Geothrix sp. 21YS21S-2: one gene and its partner. The protein of the gene in region 1 interacts with the protein of each later gene in a pairwise test. Links are inferred from orthologs where the notes say so. Each region holds a gene or a part of one and is shown on either strand. Other genes may lie near its edges.

What was found.
Region 2: the proteins of eno (region 1) and rpe interact in binary tests that used the Escherichia coli proteins (3 or more experiments, as listed by UniProt). The link is inferred for Geothrix sp. 21YS21S-2 from one-to-one orthologs.

What each region holds. Positions count from the first base shown.
Region 1 is NZ_CP132910.1:3,371,644-3,374,749, forward strand. The notes cover bases 298-3,092. They hold eno (phosphopyruvate hydratase), read right to left. Parts: upstream 2,440-3,092; coding sequence 1,156-2,439; downstream 298-1,155. Other genes in these bases: RAH40_RS14820 (hypothetical protein), read right to left, coding at 298-840; RAH40_RS14825 (septum formation initiator family protein), read right to left, coding at 840-1,148; RAH40_RS14835 (indole-3-glycerol phosphate synthase TrpC), read right to left, coding at 2,517-3,092. In the rest of the region: RAH40_RS14815 (tetratricopeptide repeat protein), read right to left, coding at 1-46; more of RAH40_RS14820, read right to left, coding at 64-297; more of RAH40_RS14835, read right to left, coding at 3,093-3,106. UniProt on the Escherichia coli protein: Catalyzes the reversible conversion of 2-phosphoglycerate (2-PG) into phosphoenolpyruvate (PEP). It is essential for the degradation of carbohydrates via glycolysis.
Region 2 is NZ_CP132910.1:559,465-562,774, reverse strand. What follows is about bases 304-3,302. They hold rpe (ribulose-phosphate 3-epimerase), read left to right. Parts: upstream 304-1,471; coding sequence 1,472-2,134; downstream 2,135-3,302. Other genes in these bases: RAH40_RS02540 (energy-coupling factor ABC transporter permease), read left to right, coding at 3,060-3,302; RAH40_RS02545 (PAS domain S-box protein), read left to right, coding at 2,306-2,980; RAH40_RS02555 (amidohydrolase), read left to right, coding at 304-1,475. Also shown: more of RAH40_RS02555, read left to right, coding at 1-303; more of RAH40_RS02540, read left to right, coding at 3,303-3,310. UniProt on the Escherichia coli protein: Catalyzes the reversible epimerization of D-ribulose 5-phosphate to D-xylulose 5-phosphate.

The DNA of each region.
Region 1 (3,106 bases):
GGGCCTCCTGGAGCCAGGAGATGATTTCCGGCCTGGGTTCCTCCATGGGGGCGCCTCCGGGCTTCAGGATAGCAACGAAGGGTCGGCGGCGAAGGCCCCCATCACGGCCACGGGCCCCGAGAGCCAGAGCTCGCGCCAGCCTTCGCCCTCGGGGCTGGCGGTCACGGTGACCTCCCCGCCCCGGGGCAGGAGGCGCCAGGTGCGGATGCCGGTGCGCCGCGCCAGCCAGGCTCCGGCCACCGCGCACCCCGTGCCGCAGCAGAGGGTCTCGCCCTCCACCCCGCGCTCCCAGCTGCGGATGCGGGCCGCTCCGGGCCCGAGCACCTCGAGGACGTTGACGTTGGTGCCACCCGGAAGGGCCGGGTGGCGCCGCAGGGGCACGGCCAGGAGGCCCAGGTCGAGGGTCGCCACGCCGGGACGCTCCAGGACCAGCTGCGGGTTGCCCACCCAGCCGAAGGCGTGGGGGCCTTCGAGGGGGGCGGGGAAGGGGCGGAACCCGGTGCCGGGGCCCGACGGCATGAGGATCGCCACCGCGTCGCCTTCGCGGCGGAGGCGGACCGGCTCGCCGCTGGAGACCACGGCGATCTCGCTGCCCGGGGGGGCGCCGGGAAGGGCCAGGGCCGCGCGGGTGCCGTTGGAGCAGAAGGTGGCGGCGCCGTCGGCGTCCCAGTGCTCCATGCCCCAGGGCCGGCCCGGGAGGGGCCGGGCCAGGAGGAAGAGGCCGTCCAGCTTCCGGCCGGGGCAGAGGGCGCGGGCCCACGCGGGGCCGTCGCCCCCGGGCGGGAGCTCGTCCCAGGCGTAGGCGAAGGTGTTGCCCGAAGCGGAGGCGACGGTGAACATCAGCGCCGGGCGCCCCGCTCGCGGAAGGTGTAGATGGTCTCGCCGGGGCGGGCGAGGCCCTGCTGGCGGGCCAGGGCCTCGTAGAGCTCGGGGTCCCGGGCGGCGAGCCGCTTGACCTCCTCGCCCAGTTCGAGGTTGGCCCTGCGCATCTTCAGGAGCTGGCGCTGCTGGTCGAGGAGCTCGGCCTGGCGCTTGTGGAGGCTCCCGATGCCGCTGGGCGAGAAGAGCAGGATCCCCGTGGACGCCAGCCCCGAGAAGGCCAGGACGCCCCAGAGCGTGCTGGACTTCAGGAGGAGCGACGTGTTCATGGGGGTCCTATTTGCCGACGAAGGCGCCGAAGGCTTCCGCCCCCGCGTAGCGCGCGGCGGCGCCCAGCTCCCATTCGATCTGGAGAAGGCGGTTGTACTTGGCCACCCGGTCGGAGCGGCAGGGGGCGCCGGTCTTCAGCTGCCCGGCCCCGGTGGCGACCACCAGGTCGGCGATGAAGGTGTCCTCGGTCTCGCCGGAGCGGTGGCTGATGACGGCGCGGAAGCCGGCCTTGTGGGCCATGTCCACGGCCTTCAGGGTCTCGGTGACGGTGCCGATCTGGTTGAGCTTGATGAGGATGGCGTTGGAGATGCCCTCCTTGATGCCCCGGGCAAGGATGGCCGGGTTGGTGACGAAGAGATCGTCGCCCACCAGCTGGATCTTGTCGGCGAGCTTGGTGGTGAGGAGCTTCCAGTTCTTCCAGTCGCTCTCGTCGCAGCCGTCCTCGATGGTGAGGACCGGGTGCCGGTCCACGAGGCCCGCGTAGTAGTCCACGAGCTGGGGCCCGGTCTTCCGGCTCCCGTCGATCTCGTAGCCCTTGTCCTTGTAGAACTCGCTGGAAGCGCAGTCCAGGCCCAGGTAGAAGTCCTTGCCGGGCTTGTAGCCGGCCTTCTTGATGGCCTCCTCGATGAGGGTGAGGGCCTCCTCGTTGCTGCCGAGGTTGGGGGCGAAGCCGCCCTCGTCGCCCACGCCCGTGGAGAGCTTCTTGGCCTTGAGCACGCCCTTGAGGTTGTGGTAGACCTCGGCGCACCAGCGGACGCACTCCCGGAAGGAGGGGGCGCCCACGGGGAGGATCATGAACTCCTGGATGTCGACGTTGTTGTCGGCGTGGGCCCCGCCGTTGAGGATGTTCATCATCGGGACGGGGAGGGTGCGGGCCGAGGCGCCGCCCAGGTAGCGGTACAGGGGCTGGCCGCAGGCGTTGGCCGCGGCGCATGCGATGGCCATGGAGGTGCCCAGGAGCGCGTTGGCCCCCAGGTTGGACTTGTTCTCGGTGCCGTCCAGGTCCAGGAGGAGCTCGTCCAGTTCGGACTGCTGGAAGGGATCCATGCCCTCGAGGGCGTCGTTGATCTCGGTGTTGATGGCCTGCACGGCGCCCAGGACGCCCTTGCCGAGGTAGCGCTTCTTGTCGCCGTCCCGGAGTTCGAGGGCCTCGCGGCTGCCGGTGGAGGCCCCGGACGGAACCATCGCCTGGCCGATGGTTCCATCATTCAGTCTGACCCGGGCCAATATCGTCGGATTTCCTCGACTATCCAGGACTTCGAGGGCGGAAATTCGATCTATCAATTTCATGGCTTTATCCGGGTCTGCTTTCGTACGGGGTTTAAGACGGGGAGGAATGTCCTAACTAGCTTAAAGTAGGGACATTATTACTTCTTGACGGCCTTCTTGGCGGCCGGCTTCTTGGCGACGGCCTTCTTGACGGCCGGCTTCTTGGCGACGGCCTTCTTGGGGGCGGCCTTCTTGGCGACGACCTTCTTGGGGGCGGCCTTCTTGGCGACGACCTTCTTGGGAGCGGCCTTCTTGGCGACGACCTTCTTGGGGGCGGCCTTCTTGGCGACGACCTTCTTGGGGGCGGCCTTCTTGGCGACGACCTTCTTGGGGGCGGCCTTCTTGGCGACGACCTTCTTGGGGGCGGCCTTCTTGGCGACGACCTTCTTGGGGGCGGCCTTCTTGGCGACGACCTTCTTGGGGGCGGCCTTCTTCACGGCGGCCTTCTTGGGGGCGGCCTTCTTCACGGCGGGCTTCTTGGCCGCGGGCTTCTTGGCGGCGGGCTTCTTGGCCGCGGGCTTCTTGGCGGCGGGCTTCTTGGCCGCGGCCTTCTTCACGGCGGGCTTCTTCGCCGCGGGCTTCTTGGCGGCGGCCTTCTTGGCGGCCGGCTTCTTGGCGGCGACCGGCTCGGCGGCCGTTTCGACGGGAGCGGTGGTCTCGTCGGGCTGATTGATGTGTTCCATTGGGA
Region 2 (3,310 bases), 2.8 Mb from region 1 along the record:
TGGCCGCCGGTCCCAGCGCCGAGGTGCTCCAGAAATACCCCGCGGCCCGCAGGATCGAGCTGCCCGGAGGCACCCTCCTGCCGGGCTTCATCGAAGGCCACGCCCACGTGCTGGGGCTGGGTCTCATGGATCAGCAGGCGGACCTCGCCTCCGTGCCGAGCCTGGCGGCCGCGCTGGAGCGGGTGCGCGCCTGGGCCGCCCAGCGCAAGGGCTGGGTCGAGGGCCGGGGCTGGGACCAGAACCTTTGGCCCACCAGGACCTTCCCCACCGCGAAGGACCTGGACGCCGTCACGGGCGACCGGCCCGCGGCCCTGGAGCGGGTGGACGGCCACGCCCTCTGGGTCAATTCCGCGGCGCTGAAGGCCGCCGGCATCACCCGCGCCACGCCGGATCCCCAGGGCGGCAGCATCCTCCGGGACGCCGCGGGCGAACCCACCGGCATCCTCGTGGACGGCGCCGCGGACCTGATCGCCAAGGTCCGCCCCGCCCCCTCCCCCGCGGCCGTGGAGGCCGCGCTGGCCGTGGGCCTGGACCGCCTGCGCAGGCTGGGCTTCACCTCCGTCGCGGACATGGGCGTGGACCGCGCGACCCTGGAGGCCTACCGCCGCCTGGCCAAGGCCGGCAAGCTCCCCATCCGCGTCTTCGCGTACCTCTCCCACGACATGAAGCTCATGCTCCAGGAACTGCGCCGGGCGCGGAGCCCCAAGACCGCCTTCCTGCAGGTGCAGGGCGTCAAGTTCTACCTCGACGGGGCCCTGGGCAGCCGCGGCGCCCGGCTCCTGGAGCCCTACGCCGACGCGCCCACCACGGGCATCTGGACCACCGATCCCGTGAGGGTGGCCGCGGACGTGAAGGCCACCGTGCGCGCCGGTTACCAGCCCGCCATCCACGCCATCGGCGACGCCGCCAACCGCAAGGCCCTGGACATTTTCGCGAAGCTTCCCCGCCGGCCGGCCCTGCCCCCGCGCATCGAGCACGCCCAGATCGTCACCGCCGAGGACGCGGCCCGCTTCGGTCCCCTGGGCGTGGTGGCGAGCATCCAGCCCGTCCACTGCACCGACGACCACGCCTGGACCCCCGCACGCCTGGGTCCCGCCCGGGTGGACGAGGCCTTCCCCTGGCGCACCTTCCTGCAAGGCGGCGCGCTCCTGGCCCTGGGCAGCGACGCGCCCGTGGCCGACGCCAATCCTTTCGTGGGCATCGTTTCCGCGGAAACCCGGCAGGACGCGGCCCTGGATCCGCCCGGAGGCTTCCTCCCCGCCCAGCGCCTCACCCGGGCGGAGGCGGTGCGGGGCTACACCAGCGGCAACGCCCGCGCCCTGGGGCACGCCGACCTGGGCGTCATCCAGGCGGGGGCCACCGCGGACCTGATCTGGGTGCAGGCGCCGCTGATGACCCTCACGCCCGCCGAGGTGCGCAAGCTGAAACCCGGCCGCCTCTGGGTGAACGGAACCGAGCTGACGGAGAAGCCATGAAGCGACCCCTCCCCCTCCTCGCCCCTTCCATCCTGTCGGCGGATTTCGCCCGGCTGGCGGAGAGCCTCCAGGTGCTCGGCGACCGGTGCGTCGTGCACGTGGACGTCATGGACGGCCGCTTCGTGCCGAACATCACGCTGGGCATGCCCGTGGTGGCCGCGCTGCGCAGGGAGACGAGGCTGCCCCTGGACTGCCACCTGATGATCGTGGAACCCGCGAAGTACGCCCTGGAGTTCGTGAAGGCCGGCGCGGACTGGGTCTCCATCCACCAGGAGGCGGACCCCCACGCCCATCGCACCCTCACCGCCATCCGCGAGGCCGGCGCCAAGGCCGGCATCGTCCTCAACCCCGGCACGCCCGTGGAGACGCTCACGGACCTGGTGGGGGTCTTCGATTTCGTGCTCCTCATGAGCGTGAATCCCGGATTCGGGGGGCAGTCGTTCATCCCCCGGGTGCTGGACAAGGTGCGGCGCCTCGATGCGCTCAGGAAGGAACGCGACGCGTCCTTCTTCATCCAGGTGGACGGGGGCGTGGGCCCCGGCAACGCCGGCGCCCTGGTGGCCGCGGGCGCGGATGTCCTGGTGGCCGGCAACGCCGTTTTCAAGGCTGCCGACCCCCGGGCGGCTATCTCCAGCCTCCTGAGTGCTATGGATATCTAATTTGATAAATCTCTTAAAAATATTGAAATAATCCAAGATCGGACAGATAAAGACCTATGCTTTGGTGTGGTCAGGCGCGGCGAGGGTAGGCATCCATGCCTTATGGGTGAAGCGACTCTTGATACTATTTGCCGATGGCTAGTACCCAGGAAGGCCCAGTAGGCTGAACGCATGTTCGATACGGGTGCACACCTAAGGAAAGTCAGGAAAAAATACAACCTGACGCTGGATCAGCTTGCAGGCAGGAGCGGAATCGACCGGGGCACCATCAGCCGGATCGAACTGGGCCATGTGTCCCCACGCATCGACACCATCGACTGCCTCTGCAGGGCCATGAACACCACCCTGCCGGAATTCTTCGGCCACGGGGACCTGTGGACGGGCGCCCCGGACGCCGCACCCCAGGCGGGACCCGTCCGGGACTTCCGGGCGGGCGCCGAGACCTCCAACCCGGAGGCCGACCTCTACTGGCCCGTGCCCAAGGCCATGTGGCAGAGCCTCGTGGATGTGGTGGAGCGCTTCGAGGCGCTCCTCGCCCACAGCAGCGAACTGGTGCTCGTCCTGGACTCCCAGGGCCGGATCATCTACCTTTCCCCCGGCGGGGAGAACCTCCTGGGGCACAAGCGCGCCGAGGTGCTGGGCCTGTCGGTGCTCGACATCATCCACGCCGACGACCGCCTCCGCTTCCAGGCTGCCCTGCTGGGCGAGGGCCCCGGGTCGGCGACCTCCCGGAACTTCCGGCTGCGGCACAGAAACGGCGAATGGCTCGCCTTCGAGTGCACCCTCACGGACCACCTCAAGAGCCCCTCCATCCGGGCGAAGATCGTGAACGCGGCCCTGGCCTGACCACCCAACACGGCCGCCCGCGGTTGAGGCAGAATGAAGGACTCCGGTTCGCGTCGCCGCCGGCCTGGTTGGAGTCCCGATGCACATGTCCGATGCCCTCGTCTCCCCGTTCGTGGGCGCGGCGTTCTGGGCGGTATCGGGTACGGCCCTCTATCGCAGCGGCCAGGGGACGTCCCGGGGGACGGCCGTCTCGGTCCCCCTCACCGGGGTGCTGGGCGCCTTCACCTTCGCCATCCAGATGGTCAACTTCTCCATCCCGGGCACCGGCTCCAGCGGGCACCTGGGCGGGGGACTCCTGCTGGCCATCCTCCTGGGGCCCCAGGCCGCCTT